DNA from 2 places in the Cupriavidus sp. 01L46 genome. Region 2 is predicted to be linked to the other one. Evidence: riboswitches for the same ligand, from Rfam matches in the RefSeq annotation. Region 2 holds a riboswitch; the other holds the start of a gene.
The links. Region 2 has a riboswitch for glycine ahead of gcvT (glycine cleavage system aminomethyltransferase GcvT). Riboswitches for the same ligand answer to the same signal wherever they lie in the genome.
Positions count from the first base shown of each region.

Region 1: it holds a riboswitch for glycine, as region 2 does, so the genes downstream of both, AC1DS3_RS07445 (D-amino acid dehydrogenase) here and gcvT (glycine cleavage system aminomethyltransferase GcvT) in region 2, are expected to answer to the same signal.

Region 1 covers NZ_JBFTSF010000027.1:25,040-28,242, forward strand. Annotated here, with positions in the region: gene AC1DS3_RS07435 (PqiC family protein) at 1-314, shown strand, start outside; partial or broken gene AC1DS3_RS07440 (isochorismatase family protein) at 530-973, shown strand; glycine riboswitch at 1,080-1,176, shown strand; gene AC1DS3_RS07445 (D-amino acid dehydrogenase) at 1,345-2,613, shown strand; gene AC1DS3_RS07450 (DUF3772 domain-containing protein) at 2,639-3,203, opposite strand, start outside.
Region 2 covers NZ_JBFTSF010000002.1:20,651-23,853, reverse strand. Annotated here, with positions in the region: gene gcvT (glycine cleavage system aminomethyltransferase GcvT) at 59-1,186, opposite strand; glycine riboswitch at 1,285-1,435, opposite strand; glycine riboswitch at 1,457-1,544, opposite strand; gene AC1DS3_RS01020 (glycine zipper 2TM domain-containing protein) at 1,633-1,863, opposite strand; gene AC1DS3_RS01015 (UvrD-helicase domain-containing protein) at 2,092-3,203, shown strand, end outside.

The sequences.
Region 1 (3,203 bases), on a different contig from region 2:
GGGACGCGCTGTCCCAGCGATTGCAGGCGAGCCTGGGCGCGGTCGATGCCTACCAGCATGGCAGGTCCGGCGCGGAGCCGCTTTACCGCGTCAGCGCGGAAGTGGTGCAGATCGATGCCCAGATCGACGAACGCGTCAGCGCCATCGTCAACTGGACCGTGCGCCGAATGCCCGATGGCAGGGTGACGGTGGGCCACACACGGGCGGAGTTGGCCGCGCCGGGTGGCGTGGACGGCGTTGTCGCTGGCTATCAGCAGGTAGTGGTCAACGCTGCTGCCGATATCGCGGCGGCTGTGCGTTCGCTACGGCTGTGAGTCTCGCGCGGCGTGGCCTCTGTGGCGCATCGCCTGGTGCCTCAAAATATCAATCAATAAAATTGAACAAGTTATCCGACGAACTCATCACATCGACGGCCGGCTCTGCCATAAAGTTCAACCTATGGACGGATCGGCGCCAAAGACGACGTTCTAAATAATTCAACCATGTAGCCAAGTGGCCAAATAGCCAAGTAGCCAAGGAGAGAGAAATCATGACCAACGCCAAGCTCGAAGTCCTGACCCCGCAAAACAGCCAGCTGATCTTCATCGACCACCAGCCGTAGATGGCCTTCGGCGTGCAGTCAATGGACCGCCAGGCGATGAAGAACAACGCGGTCGGGCTGGCCAAGGCGGCCAGGATCTTCAATATCCCCACCACCATCACCACGGTGGAGAGCGAGTCTTTCTCCGGCTACACCTACCCCGAACTGCTTGACGTATTCCCCGGCCAGCAGACGCTGGAACGCACCTCGATGAACTCGTGGGACGACCAGAAGGTGCGCGACGCGCTGGCCGCCAACGGCCGCAAGAAGATCATCGTGGCCGGCCTGTGGACCGAGGTTTGCAACACCACCTTCGCGCTGTCCGCGATGCACGACAGCGACTACGAGATCTACATGGTGGCCGACGCCTCCGGCGGCACCAGCAAGGAAGCTCCCGCCCGCTGAAATTCGCGGCCTGAACCCGCAGGGAACTTCCCCAGGCAGTCAGACTAGTGCTAAAGTTCCGAGCCATGCCACCTGGTATTACCCGGCGGCATGCAAAGTGATATCGGGAGAGACTGCCTAGCCAAGCGCCGGGCAGCGCCGAAGGAGCAACCGCCCCGGAAACTCTCAGGCAAAAGGACCGGTATCACGTTTGAACTCTGAAGAACCCCGGCGCTCGTCAGCCGGCGGTACCGAAGGAGCAAGCGATCCTCGCCACCCCCAAAGTGGCGTATCGTGAATCTCTCAGGTCAAGGACAGAGGGGGCGTCTTTTGTGCATGCCGCGCAAGAGGCTCCCATCCGACGTCCTGGAACCATAGAGATGAAAACAATTGCCGTTATCGGTGGTGGCATCACCGGCGTGACCACTGCCTATGCGCTCGCCAAACGCGGTTTCTCGGTCACGCTGCTCGAAAAACACCGCTATGCCGCCATGGAAACCTCGTTCGCCAACGGCGGCCAGCTTTCCGCTTCCAACGCCGAAGTCTGGACACACTGGTCCACCATCCTCAAGGGCATCAAGTGGATGCTCAAGAGCGATGCGCCGCTGCTGGTCAACCCGCGCCCGAGCTGGCACAAGCTGTCCTGGTTCGCCGAGTTCATCGCCGCCATTCCCCATTACCGCAAGAACACCATCGAGACCACGCGCCTGGCAATTGCCGCGCGCGACCACCTGTTCTCCTGGGCGGCGGCCGAAGGCATCGATTTCGACCTGAAGAAGGAAGGCATCCTCCATATCTATCGCGACAAGGCGGGTTTCGAGCATGCCGGCAGGGTGTCCAAGCTGCTGGCCGAGGGCGGGCTGGAGCGCCACGCCGTCACGCCGGAAGAAATGCGCGCCATCGAGCCGACCCTGGCCGGGCAGTACTACGGTGGTTATTTCACCCAGAGCGACTCCACTGGCGACATCCACAAGTTCACCAGCGGCATGGCCGCGGCCATCGACCGCCTGGGCGTGCGTTGCCTGTACAGCCAGGATGTCCAGTCGGTCAGCACCGATGGCCGGCAGGTCACCATCGTCAGCAGCGATGGCCAGCAGGCCGAATCGCGCGTGTTCGACGGCGTGGTTGTCTGTGCCGGCACGGCCAGCCGGGCGCTGGCGGCCAGCCTTGGCGATCGCGTCAACATCTATCCGGTCAAGGGCTATTCGATCACCGTCAACCTGAATGACGCGCAAAGCCAGGCGGCCGCGCCCGTCGTGAGCCTGCTCGACGACGAGACCAAGCTGGTCACCAGCCGCCTGGGCGTTGACCGCTTCCGCGTGGCGGGCACGGCGGAGTTCAACGGCTACAACCGCGACATCCGCGCCGATCGCATCCGCCCGCTGGTGGAGTGGGTCAACCAGTGCTTCCCCGGCGTCAGCACGCGCAGCGTGGTGCCCTGGGCCGGCCTGCGGCCGATGATGCCTACCATGCTGCCGCGCGTGGGCCGGGGCCGTGCGCCCTGCGTGTTCTACAACACCGGCCACGGCCACCTGGGATGGACGCTGTCGGCGGTCACTGCGGACATGATCGGCGATGTGGTGCAGCAAGCCATGGGCGCCAGGCGTGCGCATGGCGTGCAGGACTCGGTGGCGCTGGTGACTCCGTAACGGGCCGCGTAAGGGGCCGGACGCGTTACGCRCCAAGCGCGGCCATATTCTCCACCCGCAACGTCTGCGGGACCGACAGCGAGATATCGGCCGCGCGCAGCCGCTTCAGTATCTCGAACAACAGGTCGCTCTTGGTCGCGGTGGCGATCCGGGGGCTGCCGACGTAGCCCGTCACGCTAAGCGTGATTCCGTTCGGCGCCAGCTGGCTGAACGTGACGGATGGCGCGGGCTTGTCGAGGATCGCCTCATTTTCCCGATAGGAGTCGAGCAGCAGTTCGCGCACCTGTTCGGGATCGATGTTCAGCGGGAAGGTGAGCAGCAGCGTCGCGACGCCTTGCGTGCTGTTGCTCATCGTCACGTTGCGCAGGTTCTGCGAGATCAGCTGCGAGTTGGGCACGATCACGGTCGAGCGGTCGCCCAGCAGGATCTCCGTCGCGCGCACGTTGATGCGCTTGATGTCGCCCTCCAYGCCGCCGATGCTTACCATGTCGCCGACCTTCACCGGGCGCTCGGTCAGCAGGATGAGCCCCGACACGAAGTTCTTGACGATCTCCTGCAGGCCGAAGCCAATGCCCACGGACAGCGCGCTG
Region 2 (3,203 bases):
GGATGTCGATGTTCGACGGGGTAACCGCCGGCGGGCGCGCTGTGACCGGTGCGAGCGTTCAGCTCACGAGTGCCTTGCCATTGCGCACAAACGGCAGTTTAACCACAGTCGCGGCGAGTTTGCGGTCGCGGATCTCGACCTGCACTTCGGCGCCGATGGCCACGTCGCGCGGCAGGCGGGCAAAAGCGATGGATTGGGACAGCGAGGGGCTGAAGGTGCCGCTGGTGATTTCGCCTTCGCCAGCGGGGGTGATGACCTTCTGATGGGCGCGCAGCACGCCGCCTTTTTCGCGCAGGATCAGCCCGACGAACTGCTGGGCCTGGCCACCGGCGACCAGGGCCGCCTTGCCGGTGAAGTCGCGTTCGCTTTGCAGGTCCACGGTCCAGGCCAGGCCGGCATTGAGCGGCGAGGTGTGGATATCCATGTCCTGGCCGTACAGGTTCATGCCGGCCTCCAGGCGCAGCGTGTCGCGCGCGCCCAGGCCCGCCGGGTGCACGCCCTCGGCGACCAGCTTTTCCCACAGGCCAGCCACATTCGCAGCGGGCACCACCAGTTCGAAACCGTCTTCACCGGTGTAACCGGTGCGCGCCACCATGACTTCGCCCAGCGCGGAATCCTGCACGACCAGCGCATTGAACGGCTTCAGGGCTTCGCTGGGTTGCGTGGAGGGGAAGGCGCTCCAGACCTTGGCGCGGGCGTTCGGGCCTTGCACGGCGACGATAGCCAGCGGCTCCACGCCTTCGGGCGCGTTGTCYCCGCGGCGTGGGGTGATGGCCACGCCACTGCCGGTGGCGGCATTGCGTGCCGCGATCCACTGGATGTCGTCATTGGCCGTACCGGCGTTGACCACCAGGCGGAAGTCGTCCTCGGCGAAGAAATAGACGATCAGGTCGTCGATGACGCCACCCTTCTCATCCAGCATGCAGGAGTACAGCGCCTTGCCCGGCGTTTGCAGCTTGTCGACGTTGTTGGCCAGAAGGCCGCGCAGGAAGGGGCGCACATTGGCGCCCTTGAGGTCGACCACGCACATGTGGGAGACGTCGAACATGCCGGCATCGCTGCGCACGGCATGGTGTTCCTCGATCTGGGAGCCGTAGTTGACCGGCATGTCCCAGCCGCCGAAGTCGACCATGCGGGCGCCGAGTGCGCGGTGGATGGCGTTGAGGGGCGTGGCCTGGAGCGTCATGGAATCCTCGGGGGAAGGCAAATCTCGGTTCGAAAACGAAAAAGGGCCATCCGCCGCAGGATTCGGCGCGCCATAGCGCTGCCAGATCCGCTGTGGCGGATGACCCCTCTGTCCTCGATACCTGAGAGATTACAAGGCGGGATCCCAATTGCTGGAAACCCTAGCCTTGCGCGCCCCTTCGGTGGGCACGCTCACCAATGCTGTCGACGGATCGATCAGTGGCGGGTGCCGCTCTCCAGAGTACGGCGTGCATCGTGTGCATGTTGCAAGCCGATCCAACCAGTCCATGGTGCCTGAGAGTTTTCGGGTGATACCCCTTCGGCGGCGCAAGATCTGCGCGCTCTCCCGGTCGGATGCGCGCAATTTACGGGAGCTCCCAGGCTTTGTCAACGCGGTCCGCGCCGACCCCGGCGCCATGGGAACGGCGCAAGGGCCGGGCGGCTCGCCTACCTCCTGTGAGGGTTGCTAGTCGTGACGTTACCGATCACGCCGCCAACCGCGGCGCCGCCGAGCGTGCCCAGCGCATCACCGCCGGTCAGCACCGCGCCGCCGACCGCGCCCACGCCGGCACCGATCGCGGTGTTACGTTGCTTGGGAGTCATGTCGGCACAGCCGGCCATGCTCGCTACCGCGATACCGATCAAGGCGACCTTGCCCAGGGATTGCAGGGTTTTCATGATTCGCTCCAATGTATCGTGACATGCATCCGGCACGGAGCGCACACGTGCGGACATGTAAGTTAGACGGTGCCGGCATGCCCATGGATCCGGACCTTACGAAGTGTTACCTCCTCCCTGCCGAGCCACTTTCATTGCCGCAAAGGTGCCTCGGCCGCGTGTTAGCATCCACCCTCCGCCCAGCCAGCGCGCGCCTCCACGCTGCACATCCGTCACTTCCCGCCACGCATGACCCACGGACTCAACCCTGCCCAATCCGAAGCCGTTCGCTACCTCGACGGCCCCTGCCTGGTGCTCGCCGGCGCCGGCTCGGGCAAGACCCGGGTGATCACGCAGAAGATCGCCCACCTGATCGAGGACAAGGGTTTCCAGCCCAAGCACATCGCGGCGGTGACTTTCACCAACAAGGCCGCCAAGGAGATGCAGGAGCGGATCGCCAAGCTGATGGAAGGCAAGACCACGCGCGAGGGCAAGCGCATCCCCATCAAGCAGATCACGGTGAGCACCTTCCACTCGCTGGGCGTGCAGATCCTGCGCGCCGAGGCCGAGCACGTGGGCTTGAAGCCGCGCTTCTCCATCATGGACTCGGACGATTGCTTCGGCATGGTGCAGGAGCAGCTCGCCTCCACCGACAAGAAGCTGATCCGCAGCGTGCAGAGCACCATCTCGCTGTGGAAGAACGGCATGGTCGATCCCGAAACCGCCATCGCCCAGGCCGACAACCCCGACGATCACCAGGCGGCGCTGATCTACCGCAACTACGTGGCTACGCTGCATGCCTACCAGGCGGTGGACTTCGACGACCTGATCCGCCTGCCGGCTGAGCTGTTCGCGCGCAACGAAGAGGTGCGCCTGCGCTGGCAGAACCGGCTGCGCTACTTCCTGGTGGACGAGTACCAGGACACCAACGCCTGCCAGTACCAGCTGCTCAAGCAGCTCGCCGGCGGCTCGCACCTGCGCGCGCCGGCCTTCACCGCGGTGGGCGACGACGACCAGGCCATCTACGGCTGGCGCGGCGCCACGCTGGACAACCTCAAGCTGCTGCAGACCGATTTCCCCGATCTGAAGGTGGTCAAGCTGGAGCAGAACTACCGCTCCACCGTGCGCATCCTGGAGGCGGCCAACGCGGTCATCTCCAACAATCCCAAGCTGTTCGACAAGAAGCTGTGGAGCGAGCACGGCATGGGCGACCCCATTGCCGTCAACCCGATGAACGATGAGGAGCACGAGGCGGAGTCGGTCGTGTTCCGCTTGTCGGCCCACAAGTTCGAGCGGCGCGCGCAATTCCGTGACTACGCCATCCTGTATCGCGGCAACCACCAGGCGCGCCTGTTCGAGCA